3 regions of the Phytopseudomonas daroniae genome follow, and region 2 is predicted to be linked to each of the others. Evidence: predicted binding sites of a transcription regulator. Region 2 holds the regulator's gene; each other region holds the start of a gene.
What was found. Region 2 encodes FliA, which starts transcription of late flagellar genes. Its sites were predicted from a motif close to CTAAAGTTTNNNNNNNNNNNGCCGNTAA; they were not measured.
Positions count from the first base shown of each region.

Region 1: DNK10_RS25360 (methyl-accepting chemotaxis protein) is a predicted target of FliA. The motif match lies at 3,758-3,785, and genes of this name have one in related genera.
Region 3: DNK10_RS22160 (methyl-accepting chemotaxis protein) is a predicted target of FliA. The motif match lies at 2,167-2,194, and genes of this name have one in related genera.

Region 1 covers NZ_QJUJ01000018.1:17,786-25,110, reverse strand. The annotation lists gene DNK10_RS25380 (metal ABC transporter substrate-binding protein) at 18-923, shown strand; gene DNK10_RS25375 (manganese/iron ABC transporter ATP-binding protein) at 923-1,807, shown strand; gene DNK10_RS25370 (metal ABC transporter permease) at 1,807-2,661, shown strand; gene DNK10_RS25365 (metal ABC transporter permease) at 2,664-3,494, shown strand; gene DNK10_RS25360 (methyl-accepting chemotaxis protein) at 3,876-5,819, shown strand; gene DNK10_RS25355 (DUF1090 domain-containing protein) at 6,157-6,534, opposite strand; gene DNK10_RS25950 (GGDEF domain-containing protein) at 6,652-7,014, opposite strand; gene DNK10_RS25945 (MASE2 domain-containing protein) at 6,993-7,325, opposite strand, start outside.
Region 2 covers NZ_QJUJ01000005.1:199,664-206,988, forward strand. The annotation lists gene DNK10_RS14330 (chemotaxis protein CheA) at 1-1,420, opposite strand, end outside; gene DNK10_RS14335 (protein phosphatase CheZ) at 1,432-2,220, opposite strand; gene DNK10_RS14340 (chemotaxis response regulator CheY) at 2,240-2,614, opposite strand; gene fliA (RNA polymerase sigma factor FliA) at 2,993-3,736, opposite strand; gene fleN (MinD/ParA family protein) at 3,733-4,563, opposite strand; gene flhF (flagellar biosynthesis GTPase FlhF) at 4,658-5,965, opposite strand; gene flhA (flagellar biosynthesis protein FlhA) at 5,981-7,325, opposite strand, start outside.
Region 3 covers NZ_QJUJ01000011.1:188,104-195,428, reverse strand. The annotation lists gene DNK10_RS22175 (class I SAM-dependent DNA methyltransferase) at 1-322, opposite strand, end outside; gene DNK10_RS22170 (DUF2076 domain-containing protein) at 501-1,166, opposite strand; gene DNK10_RS22165 (cupin domain-containing protein) at 1,404-1,751, shown strand; gene DNK10_RS22160 (methyl-accepting chemotaxis protein) at 2,230-3,876, shown strand; gene DNK10_RS22155 (transcriptional regulator) at 4,272-4,688, opposite strand; gene DNK10_RS22150 (BRO-N domain-containing protein) at 4,809-5,093, shown strand; gene DNK10_RS22145 (YecA/YgfB family protein) at 5,145-5,789, opposite strand; gene DNK10_RS22140 (peptidase U32 family protein) at 6,046-7,325, shown strand, end outside.

The sequences.
Region 1 (7,325 bases), on a different contig from region 2:
GCCATACGAGGATGAAGATGCTCAATCGGATCCGCTCGCGCACCTGCGCTCCCCTGCTCGCCGCCTTTCTCCTGATCCTGCTGCCGCAACTGGCCACCGCCGAAGGCAAGTTCAAGGTCGTCACCACCTTCACCGTTCTCGCCGACATGGCCCGCCAGGTGGCCGGCGATGCAGCGGTGGTCGAATCGATCACCAAGCCCGGCGCGGAGATCCACAATTACCAGCCGACGCCAGGCGACATCCTCAAGGCCCGCGACGCCCAGTTGATCCTGCGCAACGGCATGAGCCTGGAACTGTGGTTCGAGCGCTTCCTGCAGCGCTTGCAAGGCGTGCCCGCGGTGACCCTCAGCGAGGGCATCGAACCGATCGGCATCGCCGAAGGCCCGTACAGCGGCAAACCCAACCCGCATGCCTGGATGTCGCCGGACTCGGCGATGATCTACATCGACAACATCCGCGATGCCCTGGTCGAGCACGATGCCGCCAATGCCGAGACCTACAAGGCCAACGCCGAGACCTACAAGGCGCGCATCCAGGCCACGATAACGCCGATTCGCGAGCGCCTGCAGACGATTCCGGAAAACCGTCGCTGGCTGGTTTCCAGCGAAGGTGCATTCAGCTACCTGGCACGGGACTTCGGCCTCAAGGAGCTGTACCTGTGGCCGATCAACGCAGATCAGCAGGGCACGCCACAGCAGGTTCGCAAGGTGATCGATGCGGTCAGGGCCAACCAGATCTCTGCGGTATTCAGTGAAAGCACCATTTCTGCCTCGCCGGCCCAGCAGGTGGCTCGTGAAACCGGCGCCAAATACGGCGGCGTGCTGTATGTCGATTCCCTCAGCGAGCCGGACGGCCCGGTACCGACCTACCTCGACCTGCTGCGCGTCACCTCGCAGACCATTGCTGACGGGCTGGCCGAGTGATGCAAGACAGTCTGCAGAATCAGGACAGCCTCGACGGCATCCGCGTCGAACGCATCAGCGTCACTTACCGCAATGGTCATACCGCCCTGCGTGATGCCAGCTTCAGCAGCCCCGGCGGCAGCATCACCGCCCTGGTGGGCGTCAACGGCAGCGGCAAGTCGACGCTGTTCAAGGCCATCATGGGTTTCGTGCGCCTGGCGCAGGGCAGCATCAGCGTACTCGGCATGCCGGTGCACGACGCCCTCAAACGCAACCTGATCGCCTACGTGCCGCAAAGCGAAGACGTCGACTGGAATTTTCCGGTGCTGGTCGAAGACGTGGTGATGATGGGCCGCTATGGCCACATGGGCATGCTGCGGCGGCCGCGCGCCGCCGACCGTGAGGCCGTGGACGCTGCCCTGGCACGGGTCGGCATGAGCGAGCTACGCAAGCGGCAGATCGGCGAGCTGTCCGGCGGCCAGAAAAAGCGCGTGTTCCTCGCTCGCGCTCTGGCCCAGGATTCGCGGGTGATCCTCCTCGACGAACCCTTCACCGGGGTCGACGTGAAAACCGAGGACGCCATCGTACGGCTGCTCGGTGAACTGCGCGACGAAGGCCGGGTGATGCTGGTCTCCACCCACAACCTGGGCAGCGTGCCGGAATTCTGCGACCGCACCGTGCTGCTGGCGAGCACCGTGCTCGCCTACGGCCCGACCCAATCGGTGTTCACCCGGGAAAACCTGGAGCGCACCTTTGGCGGCGTGCTGCGCCACTTCGAACTGCCCGGTGAAGGGCACGATCGCAAATCGCCACTGATCGGCATCATCACCGACGACGAACGCCCGCTGGTGCTCTACGACGGCAAGTCGACCATCCGTGGTCGCGTCGACGAAAAGGATCAATAGTGCACATCCTGCTCGAACCCTTTTCCTACGGCTACATGGTCAATGCCATGTGGGTCTCGACCCTGGTCGGTATGGTCTGCGCGCTGTTGTCGGTGTACCTGATGCTCAAGGGCTGGTCGCTGATCGGCGACGCCCTGGCTCATTCCATCGTTCCCGGCGTCGCCGGTGCCTACATGCTAGGCCTGCCCTTCGCCCTCGGCGCCTTCGGCGCCGGTACTCTGGCGGCGGGTGCCATGCTGTTCCTCAACCAGCGCAGCAAGCTCAAGGAAGACGTGATCATCGGCCTGATCTTCTCGTCGTTCTTCGGCCTCGGGCTGTTCATGGTGTCGCTGTCACCGACCTCGGTGAACATCCAGACCATCGTGCTCGGCAACATACTCGCCATCACACCCGGTGACACGCTGCAGTTACTGCTCATCGCCGGCATCACCATGGCCGTGCTGGCAGTGCGCTGGAAAGATCTGATGGTGGTGTTCTTCGACGAAAACCACGCCCGCTCCATCGGCCTCAGCCCGACGCGCCTCAAGGCGATCTTCTTCATCCTGCTGTCGGCCTGCACGGTGGCGGCGATGCAGACCGTCGGTGCCTTTCTGGTCATCGCCATGGTCGTCACTCCAGGCGCCACCGCCTACCTGCTCAGCGACCGTTTCGACCGGCTGCTGCTGATCGCCGCTTGCATTGGTGGCCTGAGCAGTTTCATCGGTGCTTACGCCAGCTACTTTCTCGATGGCGCCACCGGGGCGATCATCATCGTGCTGCAGACCGGCGTGTTCCTGCTGGCCTTCTGTTTCGCACCCAAGCATGGCCTGCTCGCCGCCCGCCGCCGCGCCGCCCAGGCGCGACTGGAGATGTGACCATGGAGATGCTGCTGCAGCCGCTGCAAATCGACTTCATGCAATACGCCCTGCTGATCGCCGTGCTGGTGGCCATTCCCGCCGCGCTGCTGTCGTGCTTTCTGGTGCTCAAGGGCTGGGCGCTGATGGGTGACGCCACCGCCCACGCGGTGTTTCCCGGCGTGGTCATCGCCTATATCGTCGGCCTGCCCTACTCGCTCGGCGCCTTCGTGGCCGGCATGTTGTGCGCCATCGCCACGGGCTATCTCAAGGAAAACAGCCGGATCAAGCAGGACACTCTGATGGGCGTGGTGTTTTCCGGCATGTTCGGCCTCGGCCTGCTGCTGTACACGCAGATTCACAGCGATGTGCATCTGGATCACATCCTGTTTGGCGACATGCTCGGCATCGGCTGGGCGGATCTGCTGGAAAGCGGGCTGATCGCCCTGGCGGTCACCGCCTTCATCGGCCTGAAGTGGCGCGACCTGCTGCTGCATGCCTTCGATCCGGTGCAGGCACGCACCGTCGGCCTGCCGGTGCGCCTGCTGCACTATGGCCTGCTGGCGGTAATGTCGCTGACCATCGTCGGCGCGCTCAAGGCCATCGGCATCGTGCTCACCGTGGCGCTGCTGATCGCCCCCGGCGCCATCGCCTTCCTGCTCACCCGCACCATGGGCGCCATGCTGTTCACCGCCGTAGGCATCGCTGTCGGCGCCGCACTCGGCGGCGTGTACCTGAGCTTTTTCATCGACAGCGCCCCTGGCCCGACCATCGTGCTACTGCTCAGCGCACTGTTCGTGGTGGTGTTCATTCATGCAGGCAGACGCGAGCGCAGGAGCACCGCGCAATCGTAGTAATTCCGTATGGTTCTTCACTTGCAGACATGGATGTCATGCCAAGCAGTCCCTGACGCCACTGCCAGCCTTTTCCAACACTCACGCTGATCAGGCGTCTGTCATACCTGCACACAATGAGGCGGCCCTCAGCTTATCGCTTGATTACTTACCCTAAAGCCACCAGTTCAGCGAACAAGCCCTGATATTCCTGCAACATGTCGCTTTCTACATGGCACCGAACCTGCCAACTCCTGAAGAAGCGGTCGGCATAGCAAATACCCTTCAAGTTTATCTGCCCTCCGCCGATTCGATATTTACAGGCCGGCACAGCGCCTGAAGATTTTTCTTCTACTGCCTCCCGCTTCAAAAACAACTTCTCTCGCTCGAGCAGGAACAGCCGTGAACATCAAACAGAAACTCACCTGGGCCTTCGCGGCCATCGCCTGTGTGCCCGTCGTACTGGTCGCCGTCGTGGTGGTGGTCAATCTGCGTACCCAGGCGCAGGACAACTTCCTCGACAGCAGCAGCCGCGAGATCCGCCAGATCGAGAACGCCATGAATCAGTTCTTCGACGCCATCGCGCAGAACGTCGAGTTCCTGGCCAAGAACCCGCAGGTGCAGAGCACCGGTGAGTTGAAGGACTACACCGCCGCCGATGCCGCGCAAACGCCTCTGCCGGAAAGCAACCAGGCGCTGCTGCAGATGTTCACCCAGTTCGCTGCCAGCCACCCGACCACCGCCTATCTGTCGATCGGCAAACCCGATGGCGGTTACGCGATCTGGCCGGACGACCCCACGCTGAGCAACTACGACCCGCGTGTGCGCCCCTGGTACCAGGCTGCCATGGCCTCGCCGGGCAAGACCGTGCGCACCTCGGCCTACTACTGGGCGCCGGATGACGTCGTGCTGATGGGGACCGTGCACACCATCGACAACGCCCAGGGCCAGCCGGCCGGCGTGCTCGGCCTGGACGTTTCGCTCAAGCAGCTCACCGACCTGGTCAAACAGATCAAGCTCGGCGAGAGCGGCTATCTGATGTTGCTGGAAAACAACGGCAACGTACTCGTCGACCCGCGCGATGCCTCGCACAACTTCAAGCTGCTCAGCGATCTGGGCGGCGGCTATGCCGAGCTGGCCAAGGTCGAGCAGGGGTTGATCGAAGTGGAGCTGAACGGCGTGCCGTACATGGCCAATGTCTGGTCGTCGCAGACCCTCGGCTGGCGTTTCGTTGGTCTGATCGAGCGCAGCGAAGTGATGGCCAAGGCCACCAGCCTGACCTGGCAGATCGCGATCATCGCGGCCGTGCTGGCTGTGCTGTTCGCCATTGTCGGTGCCAGTTTCGCCGGCCTGATCGTGAGGCCGATCCGCAGCGTGGCCGGCGGCCTGGAAGGCATCGCCCAGGGCGAAGGTGACCTGACCCGCAACCTGGATGTACGCGGCAACGACGAAACCGCCCTGCTGGCACGCTGGTTCAACCAGTTCCTCGGCGCCATCCGCACTCTGGTGCAACGCATCGGCAGCGCTTCGGCGGATCTGCAGACCGCCTCTGACGCCAGTACCCGCGTCGCCCGCGACATGAATGACGCCGCCGGCCGTCAGCGCGAAGCCGTGGAGCTGGTTTCCACCGCCTTCAACGAGATGGTCGCCACCGCCAACGAAGTGGCCCGCTCCTGCAGCCAGGCAGCCTCCTCGGCCGACTCCGGCCAGCGTCAGGTGCATGACGGTCAGTTGCAGATCGACGAAGCCACCGGCAGCGTCTCGCGCCTGAGCGAAAACCTGCAGAAGTCGGCCCAGGCCATGCAGGTGCTGGAGCAGGACAGCAAGAACATCAACGCCATCCTCGACACCATCCGCTCCATCGCCGAGCAGACCAACCTGCTGGCCCTCAACGCCGCCATCGAGGCCGCACGTGCAGGTGAACAGGGTCGTGGTTTCGCCGTGGTCGCCGACGAAGTGCGCGCCCTGGCCAAGCGCACTGCCGACTCCACCGGTGAGATCGACAGCCTGCTCGGCGGGCTGGCCAAGCGCACCCAGGACGTGACCAAGCAGATGCAGAGCAGCCTGAGCATGTCGCAGCAGAGCGTCGAGCGTATTCAGCAGGCCCGCGACAGCTTCGAGCAGATCCGCACCTCGGTGGACGAGATCCGCGATCAGAACAGCCAGATCGCCACCGCAGCCGAAGAGCAGCACCAGGTCGCCGAGGACATCAATCGGCACATCGCGCAGATCCACACCGATGCGCAACTGGTTGAAGAACTGGCGCACTCGGCGCGCAGTGACTCACAACGTCTGGAGTCGCTGTCCGGTGAGTTGAATGGCTTGGTAGGGCGTTTCAGAACCTGATCGGATCGCAGGCCAGCGGGCACCCATTGGTGGGAGGCGCTTCAGCGGCGATCGGCCATCGCGGCTAAAGCCCCTCCCACGCCAGGCTGCGGCGCTGCTCAGGGACGCAGCAGGCAGGATGGCCGGCACCCCTTCAATCGCCGCTGAGTTGTCACCTACGCGGCCCAGCGTGATTCAGCAACAAGCGCGCAGAATGGCCACATGTGCGCAGGAACCGCGCCCCCGCGGCGAATCGTGGCCATACCGCGATTTTTGCAGCATGGCCGCCATCGCATCGCGCCGGGGTCGACGCTCCACTGGTCAACCCTGACTCCGGCGATGCAGAGTAGCGCGCTGCTCAGGGGTGCAGGGCGGCCTCGGCCTCTTGCAGTTCGCCGCGGGCCTCTTCCAGCTTGGCCTGGCGCTTGGCGATCTTGTCGGCGTCGCCGTCCAGTTCGGCTTCACGCAGATCCGCCTCGCGCTCGCGCACCTCGGCACGGGCTTCGTTCACCTTGTCTTGCAGTTCGCGCTGCAGTCCGGCATCGGTGCAGTGGCTGCGCGCCTGCTGCAGCGCGGTATTCAAGCCCCTGACCCGGCCACTCTGACCAGCCTCCTCGGCGATACGGATCTGCTGCTCGATATCCGCCTCCTTCGCCGCGCAACGCGGATTGGACGTGTCGTCGGCGAATGCCGGCACGACGGCGGCAAGCAGCAGGCTGGAAAACAGGGCTTTCATCGGGAACGCTCCATGGGCCAATGGCGATTGATCGAGGGCGCCGCGCATGGCGACGCGAATACAGACCACGGATCAGCGCGATGATTTCCGCCAATGCCCGACAAAGGTTCCGGAGCCTCAGACCAGGGTCGACACGGAGAAACGCTCGCCATCGAACGGCGACGCATTGCTGCTGATCACTCGGTTGTAGCCCTGGTGCTTGGCCAGGTACAGCGCCTTGTCCGCCGCGCGGATGCAGTCTTCCACCGACTGCATCTGCGGATGATAGGCGGCGATGCCGATGCTCAGTTCGGTATCGCCCCGCTCGGACTCCGATGCCTGCTGCCGCAGACGCTCCAGCACCGCATGGGCATCCTCCAGGCCGGTCATGGGCAGCAGCACGCAGAACGCGTCGCCGCCGTAGCAACCGGCGGCATCGATCTGCCGTAGGCAGCCATGGATCATCTGGCCCAGACGGGTCAGTAGCGCATCGCCGGCCACATGGCCCTGCGGCTCTGGCCCAGGCTCAGCGCCAGACGATACAGGGTCACCACCATCATCGGATGCAACAGCAGCATGGGCATGCAGGCATACAGGTGCAGCGGCGTGACGGGGGCGTGAAAGGTGGCGCCGAACAACAGCATCCCGACCAGTACGCCGGCCAGTTGTGCGAGCAGCGCCCGGGCCACGAAACGAATACCGCCGGCGGCCACGTTGTTGGCCGTGAGCATGGCGACGAACACCGCGGCGGCAAGCGGGCTGAAACCGGCGGCGGCCAGGGCGAACATGGCGGCGAAGGAGTCGAAGAGGAT
Region 2 (7,325 bases):
TGGCTTCGCGCTCTTCCGGGCTTTCCACGCCATGGTCGACGGCGTTGCGCACCAAGTGCACCAGTGGATCGGCCAGCGCTTCGACCAGGTTCTTGTCCAGATCGGTCTCTTCGCCAACCAGCTCCAGGTTGATTTCCTTCTTCAACTGACGAGCCAGGTCGCGAACCAGCCGCGGGAAGCGCCCGAAGACCTTCTTGATCGGCTGCATGCGGGTCTTCATGACTGCCGTCTGCAGATCGGCGGTGACCACGTCGAGGTTGGAGACGGCCTTGGACATGGTCTCGTCGCCGCTGTTGAGCCCCAGGCGCACCAGGCGGTTACGCACCAGCACCAGTTCGCCGACCATGTTCATGATCTCGTCCAGGCGTGCGGTGTCGACCCGTACCGTGGTTTCCGCCTCACTCGCTGGCGCAGCGGCGGCGGCCGGTGCGGCTGCTGTTTTTGCCTTGGCTGGCTCGACCTTGGCCGCCGGCGCAGGAGCTGCCTTGCTGGCGGCGGGTGCAACGGGCTTGGCTTCGGGCTTCGGAGCAGGTGCAATGGGCGCAATGGCGGTCGGCTCGACGAACTTGCCTTTGCCGTGCAACTGATCGAGCAGAGCCTCGAACTCGTCGTCGGTGATTTCATCGCCCTGCGCCGCAGAACTGGCGGGTGCGGCAGGAGCAGCCGATACAGGCGCCTCAGCCGGCGTGCTGGCGAATTGTCCTTTACCGTGCAACTGATCGAGCAAGGCTTCGAATTCGTCGTCGGTTATATCGTCGCCGTTACCACCGCTCGCGGCACTGACCGGCGCAGGCACCTCGACAGCGGGCGTTGCGGAGGTCGCGAACTGTCCCTTGCCATGCAGTTGGTCAAGCAGCGATTCGAATTCATCATCGCTGATTTCGTCGTCCGAGCCGCTCGCCTGCGGTTGCGGCTCATCGCCCAGGGCATCGAGCAATTGTTCGAATTCGCTGTCCGTAATGTCCGTCGATGCCTCTGCGGCCGGCTCGACTGGTGCAACGACCGTGACCGGGGCAGGCGCTGCGGCAGGAGCGGGTTCGGCCAGGCGCGCCAGAGCTGCCAGCAGCTCGGGAGAGGCCGGTGTCGGCTTGGTGCGCTCGCGCACTTCGGTGAACATGCCATTGACGGCATCCAGTGCTTCGAGCACCACGTCCATCAATTCCGAGTCGACACGACGCGCACCCTTGCGCAGGATGTCGAACACGTTCTCGGCGATATGGCAGCACTCCACCAGCTCATTGAGCTGCAAGAAACCGGCCCCGCCTTTTACCGTGTGAAATCCCCGAAAAATCGCATTGAGCAGGTTCATATCGTCCGGGCGGCTTTCCAGCTCCACCAATTGCTCGGACAACTGCTCGAGAATCTCGCCGGCCTCTACCAGGAAATCCTGGAGGATTTCTTCATCGGCGCCGAAGCTCATATGACGTGCTCCTAAAATCCCAGGCTGGACAGCAAATCGTCGACGTCGTCCTGGGAGGATGCGACATCATCACGCTTATCGGCATGAATCTGCGGACCTTCACCGTGGGACGCATCTTTTTGTTTGTTCTGCTCGACACGCAACTCGTCGTGATTGTGTTCGATGCCGGCGAAGCGATCGACCTGGCTGGCCATCAACATGAGCTTCAGCAGGTTGCTCTCTACCTCGGTCACCAGTTGCGTGACACGCTTGATCACTTGCCCGGTCAGATCCTGATAGTCCTGCGCCAGTAAAATGTCGTTGAGATGCCCGGACAGCTTGCTGCTGTCGCGTTGGCTGCGCGCAAGAAACAGCTCGATGCGCTTGGCCAGCTCACGGAAAGCCTCAGCCCCCATTTCACGGCGCATGAAACGCCCCCAATCCTCGCTCAGGGCATCGGCTTCGCTGCTCAGGTCATTGACCAGTGGCGCGCTCTGCTCGACCAGATCCATGGTGCGATTGGCTGCGCGCTCGGTCATGGTCACGACGTAATTGAGCCGCTCGGTGGCGTCGGATATCTGCGAGACTTCCTGGGCGTGAGGCACCCGGGGATCGAGCTGAAAATTGACGATGGCGTTATGCAGCTCACGCGTGAGCTTGCCGACTTCGTGGTAAAGACCCCGGTCGCGCGCCTTGTTCAGTTCATTGATCAGCTGTATCGCTTCACCAAAGTTGCCTTGTTCAAGGCTGTTTACCAGTTGGCGGGCATTGCTTTTCAGGGTCGACTCGAGGCCGGCCTCTTGAGAATCATCGTGTTCCATAACAACCTCGCGGCAGACATCAGCCGTTGACCCGCTCGAATATTTTCTCAATCTTTTCTTTGAGCACCTGAGCGGTGAATGGCTTGACCACATAGCCGTTCACACCGGCTTGGGCGGCCTCGATGATCTGATCGCGCTTGGCCTCTGCCGTAACCATCAGCACCGGCATCTGCTTCAAGCGCTCATCCGCACGCACTGCACGCAGCAAGTCGATACCGCTCATGCCCGGCATGTTCCAGTCGGTCACCAGAAAGTCGAAGCTACCGCTTTGCAGCATCGGCAATGCGGTGGTGCCGTCGTCGGCTTCCGCCGTGTTGGTGAACCCCAGATCACGCAAGAGGTTCTTGATGATCCGTCGCATCGTCGAGAAATCATCGACGATGAGGATTTTCATGTTCTTGTCCAAGTCGACCTCCGTACAGTCCTAAAACGCCTTCAGCATTCCGAAGCGCTTATAAATCGTGAAACCGGCCTGGCGGAACGCCACAAAACCATTGCGCCCTGCTTTGCTGCGTTCACTGTGTTTTCCAGCGCCCTGCCAATTCTCAAAAATATGCGCAAGGCCTGCTGCGTGTCGGCCCTGCTGCGTTGAAAACACCCTGGGTTGCCAGCCCAGTCGACAAGCCGCTTGCGGCTAACGCACGTCAGTGCGGGCCAGAAGCGAGTAGTGCTCATTTTTACCAACAGTAAGTCGCCCGCGACTCCGACCGCTTCCCCACCTGCTTTCGCGGGGGCGCCTAACCCTTGCTGAGCTCTACCCTTGAAAAAACTCTTATGCGCGCCAATCCACTAACCGCGCGCGTAAACGCGCGGCACACTGACTGTGCAATTGGCTGACTCGCGACTCACTAACTCCCAGTACCTCGCCGATTTCCTTGAGGTTCAATTCCTCATCGTAATACAGCGACAACACCAACCGCTCACGCTCCGGCAGATTGCTGATGGCATCGACCAGAGCCGCCTGGAAACGATCATCTTCCAGTTCATGCGAAGGCCCGTGGTGCAGGGAACTCGTGTCTTCCTGCAGCCCACCACTCTCGCCTTCCTGCAACAGGTCGTCGAAACTGAATAAGCGGCTGCCCAAAGTGTCGCCAAGAATGCCGTAGTAATCCCCGAGACTCAATTGGAGTTCGGCAGCAACCTCCTGATCTTTAGCGTCTCTTCCGGTTCTCGCTTCGATTTTTCGAATTGCGTCGCTGACCATCCGGCTGTTGCGGTGTACCGAACGTGGTGCCCAATCGCCCTTGCGCACCTCATCGAGCATGGAGCCACGAATGCGAATCCCGGCAAAGGTCTCGAAACTGGCGCCCTTGCCAGCGTCATAGTTGCGGGATGCCTCGAGCAGGCCAATCATTCCGGCCTGGATCAGATCATCCACCTGCACGTTGGCGGGCAGACGCGCCAGCAGGTGATAGGCAATGCGCTTGACCAACGGCGCGTAACGCTCAATCAATTGATGCTGTGAATCCCGTGCCTGTGTCTTGCTATACATGCGGAGTCCAGAGGCTGTCGTCATACAGCCGTGTCTGCAGTCGGTTGTTGCACCAAGCGCTCGACGAAGAACTCCAGATGGCCTCGCGGATTGGCCGGCAACGGCCATGCGTCAACCTTCTGGGCAATCGCCTTGAACGCCAGCGCGCACTTCGAACGAGGGAACGCCTCATACACCGCACGCTGTTTCTGTACGGCTTTGCGTACCGACTCGTCGTAAGGCACCGCACCCACATACTGCAGCGCGACATCCAGGAAACGGTCGGTGACCTTGGTCAGCTTAGCAAACAGGTTGCGGCCCTCCTGCGGGCTGTGCGCCATATTGGCGAGCACCCGGAAACGATTCATGCCGTGGTCACGATTGAGCAGCTTGATCAGCGCGTAGGCATCGGTGATCGAGGTCGGCTCGTCGCACACCACCACCAGTACTTCCTGGGCGGCGCGCACGAAGCTCACCACCGAGTCGCCGATACCGGCGGCGGTGTCCACGATCAGTACGTCGAGGTTGTCGCTGATATCGCTGAATGCCTGGATGAGGCCAGCGTGCTGCATGGGCGTGAGCTGCACCATGCTCTGGGTGCCGGAGGCCGCAGGCACGATACGAATGCCGCCAGGCCCCTGCAGGATGACATCGCGCAGTTCGCACTCACCCTCGATCACGTCAGCCAGGGTGCGCTTGGCCGTCAGACCGAGCAGCACGTCGACGTTGGCCAGCCCCAGATCGGCATCCATGAGCATGACGCGCCGACCGAGATCCGCCAGCGCCAACGACAAATTCACCGACACATTGGTCTTGCCAACGCCGCCTTTGCCGCCGGTCACCGCGATCACCTGTACGGGATGCATACCCATGTTATCTACACACCTTATCTATCTTCGCTTTAAGCCATAGGGCCATTGTGCGCTGCCGGGACGACCGCAACCAGCGCTTCGCCACACAGCATGATCATCCCGCGCGTCGTGCCGGATCCTGATACAAGCCTGCAAACATATCGGCCATCGTATCCTCACTGGGCTCATCCGGAGCCTGCAGACCGACGGCACGGCTGACCAGTTGATGACTACGCGGCACCTGTACATCGTCCGGAATCCGCGGGCCATCTGCCAGATAGGCTACTGGTAGACGGTGGCTAATAGCCAGACCCAATACCTCACCCATGCTGGTCGCTTCGTCCAGTTTACTCAGAATGCAGCCGGCCAGCCCACAGCGCTTGTAGCTGTGATAGGCGGCCTTCAGCACTTGCGCCTGGCTGGTAGCAGCCAGCACAAGGTAATTTCGGGCGTTGACGCCGCGGCTTGCCAGGGTTTCCAGTTGCATACGCAGCGCCGGGTCGCTGGCCGGCAGACCGGCTGTATCGATAAGCACCACACGCTTGCGCGCCAACGGCGCCAGCGCCTGAGTCAAAGACTGACCGGGATCGACGTGGGTCACGGATACGCCAAGAATACGGCCCAGGGTCTTTAGCTGTTCCTGGGCACCGATGCGGTAGCTGTCCATGCTCACCAGGGCGATATTCGCGGCGCCGTACTTGAGTACGTAGCGTGCTGCGAGCTTGGCCAGCGTGGTGGTCTTGCCCATGCCCGCCGGGCCGACCAGAGCGATCACGCCGCCCTCTTCCATCGGCTCCTGCTTGGGCGTCTGAATCGAGTGTGCCAGATGCGCCAGCACCATACGCCAGGCCTGACGCTGGTCACCGAGCGAGGCCACACGTTCGAGCAGCGTACGGGCCAGTTCGGCGGGCAGCCCCATGCGCTGCAAACGACGCCACAGAGTGGCCTGTTGCGGGCGACGGCTCTGCATCTGCCCCCAGGCGATGGAACCCAGTTGCATTTCGATCAGTTCACGCAGGCCGTGCAGTTCGGAACGCATCGAATCCAGCGCGGCCTGATCGACCGAAGCCGAGGCCGGCTTCTTCTGCTGACGCTCGAGCACGGCGTCCAGGCTGTCGGCAGGCGACGCACCTGGCGCATCGGCGAACAGCTGACGATCCTTGCCGGCATCCAGCTGCGCACGGGTAGTCAGTTCGGCCTGGGCGGAGGCGATGCGCGATTGAGTCTTGCGCAGTTCGGCCTCCAGGGCCGGGTTCGGTTGCCGCGCCGGTGCGGGCGCGACCTGATAATCGAGCGCGGCCGTCAATTCCACGCCACCCGCCACACGGCGGTTACCGATGATGGTCGCATCAGCGCCCAGCTCATCGCGAACCAGCTTCATGGCTTGGCGCATATCGGCGGCAAAAAAGCGTTTGACCTGCATGGCCCGTACCCTCGATTAATTCTGCCCCACCGTCGCAACGATGGTGACCTGCTTGTTGTCCGGAATTTCCTGGTACGCCAGAACATGCATGCTCGGGACGGCCAACCGGGCGAAACGCGAGAGCATTCCCCGAACCGGCCCGGCCGCCAGCAGAATCACCGGCTTGCCAAGCATCTCCTGACGCTGCGCTGCTTCCACCAGGGAACGTTGCAGCTTCTCGGCCATGCCAGGTTCCAGGAGGATGCCATCCTCGGAGCCTTGACCGGCCTTCTGAAGACTATTTAGCAATATCTGTTCCAACCTTGGCTCAAGGGTGATCACAGGCAGCTCCGGCTCTAGTCCCACGATGTTTTGCACGATTGCGCGAGCCAACGCGACGCGTACCGCAGCAACCATCGCGGCGGGATCTTGACTCCGCGGTGCGACGTTGGCGATGGCTTCGGCAATGGTACGGATGTCACGTACCGGCACCTGCTCCTGTAACAGCGCTTGCAGCACCTTGAGCAGGGTCGACAGCGAGATAAGGCCAGGAACCAGCTCTTCCGCCAGCTTTGGCGAGCTTTTCGCCAACAATTGCATCAGTTGCTGGACTTCTTCGTGGCCCAGCAGCTCATGAGCATGCTTGTGCAGGATCTGATTGAGGTGGGTGGCGACCACGGTACTGGCGTCCACCACGGTGTAACCGAGGGATTGCGCCTGGTCGCGCTGACCGGGGTCGATCCACACGGCATCGAGACCGAACGCCGGATCTTTGGCGGCTACGCCGTTGAGGGTGCCGAATACCTGACCCGGGTTGATCGCCAGTTCGCGATCCGGGTAAACCTCGGCCTCGGCGACGCTGACGCCCATCAGAGTCAGTCGATAAGCATTGGGTTGCAGATCCAGGTTGTCGCGGATATGCACGGATGGCATCAGGAAGCCCATCTCCTGCGACAGCTTCTTGCGTACGCCCTTGATCCGCGCCAGCAGTTGCCCGCCCTGGTTGCGATCGACCAGCGGAATCAGCCGATAGCCGACTTCCAGACCGACCATGTCCACCGGCATCACGTCGTCCCAGCCAAGCTCCTTGATCTCCTGAGCGCGCTGCGCCGGGAGTAGTTCCTGCTGGCGCTGAACCTCCTGAATCTCGACTTCCTTGACCTTGCGCTGCTTGTTGGCGATCCAGTACGCCGCGCCCGCGGCGATCAGGCCCAGGCCAACGAAAGGCATATGCGGCATGCCAGGCACCAGGCCCATGGCGATCATGATCGCCGCCGCAACGGCCAGCGCGCGCGGCGAAGCGAACATCTGCCGGTTGACCTGAGCGCCCATGTCTTCGGAGCTGGAAACCCGGGTGACCATGATCGCCGCGGCCGTGGAC
Region 3 (7,325 bases), on a different contig from region 2:
GAAAACAGGTAATCAGATCCGCGGGCTCGCTCACTGTGACATTACACATATCCTGCAAGGAGAAGTGCGCTTGCGGACAGCGAATGGCCGCTTTATCCAACATGGGTTGGTTAATATCGAGCCCACTGCTTGTGTAGCCGGCCTCAATGAAGTGGCGAACATGTGGCCCGGTTCCACAGGCCAGATCAAGATGCCTGGAGCCCCCGTTACCGAAAATCTGCTGCAGCCTGTGAATACAATGGCTTTGTGCCTGATAGTCGATATCGGCACACATCAGATCGTAGTAATCAGACAGGTCGGTATAAAGCGCATTAACGGGCATAGTGACCTGGTGATGTTCGATCGATTTTTGGGGTGGCGCATCATATCCGAACCCAGGTCACAGGAATATCAGTCCCGACTCGCTTGCCCACACCCTGTAGCGATGCCAATTTCACACTGCGTTGGGCGGTCACTTTCTCCAAACGTCGCGCCTGACCGGTTACCAGCGCCATAGCGAATTAGCTGAACGTGCCGTCGTCGTCGAAAAAGACCGAGCTGTCGAAAGCATCGGTATCGATATCGTCGGTGCCGGCATAGGGAGCATCGTCGAGACCGCTGGCAAAGCTGTCGGTCTGCGCTGGCATGTCTTCTCGGATGACCTCGACAATTTCCTGGGGCTGATCGTGGTGGAACAGGTTGGTCAGCAGATCCGCCACCATCACCCCACCTGCCACACCGGCGGCAGTCTGCAACGCACCGCGCATGAAACCGCCGCCCTGGGCAGCCGACGCGGTGCTCTGCGCATTGGCCGTAGACGCAACACCTGCCGCTGCACCTTGGGAGAATCGGGTTTCACCCCAGCCCGCCGGGCGCTGCGCGAGCCGTGGTGCGGCATTGGGCTGGGCGCCACCGAACAGGCCGGCGAGAAAGCCACCGCCGCTCGGGCGTTGCCGTCGCTGCTCGACTGCCTGAGCCTCCAGTTCACGCACGCGCTGATCCAGGCGCTTGATCGCCGCTTCCTGAATCAGAATCGCCTGGGCCATGTAGTACGGCGCAGCGGGCTGACGGGCCAGGTGCCCCTTGATCTGCGCTTCGGCCTTGGTATCGCGTAGGCCGCCCTCGTGCTCGGCCTCCTGCAAACGGGAGAACAGGCCATCGATCAGGGTTTGCTCTTCGGAATTCATGGGCGCCTCGATTGAGCATGAAAGGTGAGACATCCTTGTTCGGCTTGCTGATGCGGCGCTACATCGCCGCTGAATCGAGGTGTTGGACTGAGAGGGAAAAATACAAGTTCCTGACTGACCGTCAGTAAAGGCAAACCGCCGATAGCGCGGATGGGCACTCGCATGTCGAGCCCAGACAATTGGCCGGTACCACGCCGCTCTATGGTGAACGACCTTTACCGCAACAGAGAGACGACCATGACCAACCAGCCAATCACCGTGCTGCGCGACACCCAACCGATACCCGTCGTCGATGCCTGCAAGTGGGAACGCATCGAGGGCGAGCCGCATACCGTCAACCTCAACGCCTACACCTCCGATGACGGCAGCAAGATCATGGGCACCTGGATCTGCACGCCCGGCAAATGGCGCGTGGATTACGTGAAGTGGGAGTACTGCCACTTTCAAGAGGGCTACTGCATCATCACCCCGGACGGCATGGCGCCGATCCACCTGAAAGCCGGCGATATCTTCGTGGTCGAGCCCGGTATGAAAGGCACCTGGGAAGTGGTGGAAACGGTGCGCAAGTATTTTGTGTTTGCCTGAGGATACGCCCACACCTTGAGACGCCGGGGCAGCGAGCCGTACCAGCGTCGATCGCTTCCCGGTGGGATGGCACAGGCCAGGTGCGGCAAGATCATTCGCACCCGGGCCGAGAAAACGGCAGCACTTTCGCCCTGACTGCCATCCCCCAGCCACATATGCCCTCTTCCTGCATCACTCTTGTCACGACCGTCCTAGCTCGCCCTGCGCTTGCCGGCATTGCATCGGCAAACGGCGAACCCCGTCGATTGATGGAAGCAGCCACGCGTTGTCTGGTCGAAGCCGAGCTGCAACGGGCTGAAAAATATCGTTTCGCCAGCATGCCTTGGGTCAATTACTCTGCGAATTATTAAACCTATAGTTTAATAAAGAAAATGATCATGATTTCATGATCAATGACAGCTGCAGCCAGCGAATACCTCAATTTTCCCCTGGCCTGCCGATAACCCTTTCATGCCCGCCGACCCGAGAGAGACCCGGTATGTCGCAAACTCGCCAGCTATCCATTCGTATGACGCTTTACCTGAGCTACGCCGTTCTGGTCGTTCTTCTATTGCTGGTAGCCGGCGCCTCCCTTTACCAGTTGGCAGCCGCGAAAGACAGTTTCTCGCGCTATATCAACGGCATTGACCATCGCGCCAAGCTCGCCGGCCAGTTGGCTAACGCCGCCAAGGATCGCGCTATTGCCCTGCGCAACCTGGTGTTGATCGTGGATCATGGCGAACGCGCCGGCCAGCGATCCGCCATCGAGGCGGCGAACGACCAGGTCACCCGGCAACTCGACGCCCTGGCCCTGGAGATTGCCCAGGACAAGGATGTTTCCAGCACGGCACGCGAACTGTTCAACAACATCCAGGTCATCGAGCGGCGCTACGAGCCCATCGCCAAGAACATCGCCGACCTGGTATTCGCCGGGCAGGACGCGACGGCCATCGAGATGATCGCCCGGCAGTGCACACCCCTACTGCGGGAACTGACGGTAGCGATCGACGAATACCTGGACTACACCGCGAAACTGGCCGCCGAACGACTCGAGCAGAACGACGCCAGCTACCGCCAGCAACGCACCCTGCTGCTGGGCATTGCCCTGTTCTCGACCCTGCTCGCCATTGTGCTTGGCCACCTCATCACCCGCAGACTGCTGCGCGCGCTGGGAGCTGAGCCGGGAGACCTCGACCGCCTCGCCCAGCAGGTAGCCGAGGGCGACCTGCGCCAGCATGACGGTGCGCAAAGCAGCCAGGGAGTTCTCGGTTCGCTGCGACAGATGCAGCGTAACCTGCGCGACATGGCGCAGCGCATCGACGCCTCCTCGCAATCGGTGGCCGCCGCCAGCCAGGAAATGGCCGAATCGAGCCAGCTCAACACGGCCGGTGTCGCCAAGGCCCAGCAGGAAATCGAGCAGATCGTCACCGCCATTCATGAAATGTCGGCCACCGTCCAGGACGTGGCGCGCAACGCTGAAGCGGCAGCGCAGGCAGCCGGCGAAGCGGACACGGCCGCCATCCTCGGCCAGGACAAGACCCGTCATGCGGTCGATCTGATCGGCGAGCTGGCGGGCGTCATCGACAGCTCCGCCGAGGCCATGGCCCGACTGAAGCAGGAAAGCGGCAATATCGGCAGCGTGCTCGACGTGATCAAGGCGGTCGCCGACCAGACCAACCTGCTGGCCCTCAACGCGGCCATCGAAGCCGCGCGCGCCGGCGAGGCCGGCCGCGGCTTCGCTGTGGTGGCCGACGAGGTACGCGGCCTGGCCCAGCGCACCCAGGGCGCCACCGCGGAAATCGAAAGCCTGATTGGCAACCTGCAGCGCATCGCCGACGAGACCGCGCAGTACATGCAGCACTGCCAGAACTCCAGCCAGCAGTCGGTCGCAGGTGTGTCGGAAGCCGGCGAAGCGGTGGTGCGGATCGTCGGCATGATCGAACAAATCAACGGCATGAACCAGCAGATCGCCGCCGCGGCGGAAGAGCAGAGCACGGTTGCCGAGCAGATCGGCCAGAGCATCGTCGCCGTGCGCGACAGCAGTGCCCAGTCCGCCGAGGCCTTCGCCGCTACCCAGCGGGAAAGCGAGAGCCTGGCCAGAACCAGCGAGGCGCTACGGGAAAACATCGCCCGCTTCCAGCTCTGAGAACCCCTTGCAAGGTGTCCGGTACAGATGGCAGCTACGTGGCGGTAGCGGCCGCTCAAAAACTGTATTGGATGTGCCAGCCAAATGTCGGATTACGCTTCGCTAGGCTACGCGCCCCGATCCAACCTACGGGATAATGGCACGAATGTAGCCTGGATTAGCCGCAGGCGTAATCCGGGGCCGAAGGCCTGATCCGTCGTTCAACGCGGATCATCGACTGGCCGCTTTCGCCTTCTAGCCGCAGGATGGGACGGGCCGCGCAGGTACAACCCATCGGCAATTGATGGGTTGTACCCATCCTGCGGCCCAGGGGGTGGCGGGCGCCTTCCCGCTTTTACTTGCAGCTTGCGGCTTGTAGCTAATGGCCGGCCCCATCACGCTGGCTCCGGGATGGCTCAATCGGAGCCCGGTCTCTTGTTACCCGCCTCTGCGGCGAGGGCGAATGCCATGATCACGTCGCGGACGACCTTGCGCTGCTGCGGTGGCAGAACCAGAAAGGCCTCGATGGCCTCACGCTCCGGATAGAACTTCGGATCCTCCCAGCGGCCGCGCTGCTCGCGCGCAGCCAGGGCAGCACGCTCGCCAAAGCGCAAGGCCTGGGGCTCTACCCGCAGCCATGCGGCCAGCACCTGGAGCTTGTCCTGGGAAGGAATCGCCTCACCACGCAACCAACGAGAAACCGCCTGGAAGGTCACGGAGCGCCCCCAATAACGCGAATTGAACTCACGCTCCAATACAGCCGGGCGATCTGGATAGCCTGCAGCGAGCATGGCGTTACGCAAACGTTGGGAGAATTCGATTTTTTCAGTCATGGAGGCGGACGTTAAATTCCGCGTCCATGCTTAACTGAACATTCAGTTGTATATCTAGTGGAATTAATGATTTCATCACTAACAGCTGAACAGGAAAACAACTCGCCAAGGAAGCGAACGATGCGATCACACCACCTGATGTTCGAAGGTCATGACATTGCCATACGCTACACAAACGATGACCAGCCGTGGCTCGACGCGCTGACGCTGTGCAACTTGCTGGGCTACCCCGATTGGCAAAGTGCATTACTGGAACACTGCCATCCTGCCGGGATCCTGTTTGGCGACGACGAAATACCACAGCCGTTCATCAGCCTGGACAACCTGCAAAGACTCACTACCCACGCCGTCAGCCCCCAGACCAGACGTCTGCATCACTGGCTACGTCAGTTGCAGCGCCCATGAAGACCGTAAACACCTGTGCGTGGTGCGTGCCAGATAAAAAACCACGTCCTATCACTGCATGCAGCACTGCTTGTACTTCTTGCCGCTGCCGCAGGTGCAGGGATCGTTACGGCCGACCTTGAGCTCGTCCCGACGTACCGGCAGCACTGGTTGAAGATTTTGCTGCCAGTACTGATAGATCGCCACGGCAGCAGGTTCGAGGGTCGCGACGGAAGCGTCGTACTCATCGTCAGACATTGCGTTGAGCCGTTCCGAGCCACTTTCGGCGCCATGCAAGGTAATGGTCGCCAACGCTGCCGCGATCGGCTCAGGCAGCTCATCATCCCCCCAACCAGCGACTGCGACGCCACGCAGGTAACCCGCGCACCATTCCGACACGATGAGCTTTTCCCCCTGGCCATTATTGTCGGCCAGGAAAATCGCTTCGTAATCATCGGGTTCTTCGTCGAGCATGAACGCCGCTTCGCTCATCAGCTCGACGGCCAGTTTCATGAAGCGCTCGCCTTCCTTGTCGCTCGCCCATTTCGGATTCTGTTCGGCCCAGATAACCGGATACCAGAGGCCGGGATCGATCTGCCGCGGGCCCGAAACGATGGCGGCAAAATAGCCATCCAGCTCGCTGGCGGAAAGAATGGAATTATCGTTGCCGTGCTTGAGCAGCAGCTCGTCGAGCTTTGCAAGCCCCTTGTTGTCCATCAGACACCCTACCCCTTCAGAAAGGTCGCTACTTTCCCACAGTTGGCCATCGTCAAAAAGCTTTGTCAGACGCCTGTACCTCTGTGCCCTGCCACGATGGTTTCGATGAAACGCTCACGTAGCCGGATCGTTATTGGCCCCCGCCAGGCAGGACGGGTAATCGCCCCGTAGCGACCAGCCGGCAGCTCAGGATGCCCTCGGCCCCGCGGGCCGGTACAATGCGCCCCTACCGTGCTCAGCCCTATAAAGAAAAACCATGTCCTTGCCCAAGAACCACCTGGAACTGCTCAGCCCTGCCCGTGATGTCAGCATCGCCCGCGAGGCCATCCTGCATGGCGCCGACGCCATCTACATCGGCGGCCCGAGCTTCGGCGCGCGGCACAATGCGTGCAACGAAGTCAGTGATATCGCCGGGCTCGTGGAGTTCGCCCACCGCTATCACGCGCGGGTGTTCACCACCATCAACACCATCCTGCATGACGATGAGCTGGAGCCGGCACGCAAGCTGATTCATCAGCTCTACGACGCGGGCGTGGATGCGCTGATCGTGCAGGATCTGGGCGTGCTGGATCTGGACATCCCGCCAATCGAACTGCATGCCAGTACCCAGACGGACATCCGTACCCTGGGCCGGGCCAAGTTCCTCGACCAGGCCGGTTTCTCGCAGCTGGTACTGGCTCGCGAGCTGAACCTGCAGGAAATCCGCGCCATCGCCGATGAAACCGATGCTGCCATCGAGTTCTTCATCCACGGCGCACTGTGCGTGGCCTTCTCCGGCCAGTGCAACATCTCCCACGCCCAGAACGGTCGCAGCGCCAACCGTGGCGACTGCTCCCAGGCCTGCCGCCTGCCCTACACCCTGAAAGACGATCAGGGCCGCGTCGTCGCCTTCGAGAAGCATCTGCTGTCGATGAAGGACAACAACCAGAGCGCCAACCTGCGCGCCCTGGTCGAGGCCGGCGTGCGCTCGTTCAAGATCGAGGGGCGCTACAAGGACATGGGCTACGTGAAGAACATCACCGCCTACTATCGCCAGCGCCTCGACGACATTCTCGAAGACCGTCCGGATCTGGCTCGCGCCTCCAGCGGCCGCACCGCACATTTCTTCCTGCCCGATCCGGACAAGACCTTCCACCGCGGTAGCACCGACTATTTCGTCACCGACCGCAAGGTCGATATCGGCGCCTTCGATTCGCCGACCTTTACCGGTTTGGCCGTCGGCCATATCGAGAAGGTCGGCAAACGCGACCTGATCGCCGTCACGCACGAGCCGCTGTCCAACGGCGACGGCCTCAACGTGCTGATCAAGCGTGAAGTGGTGGGGTTCCGCGCCAATATCGCCGAGTCCAGAGGCGAGTTCGAGGAAGACGGTGCCAAGCGCTGGCGCTACCGCGTCGAACCCAACGAGATGCCCGAAGCGCTGCATCGCGTGCGCCCCAACCATCCGCTCTCGCGCAACCTGGATCACAACTGGCAACAGGCACTGCTGAAAACTTCAGCCGAGCGGCGCATCGGCATCCAGTGGAAAGCCGCGCT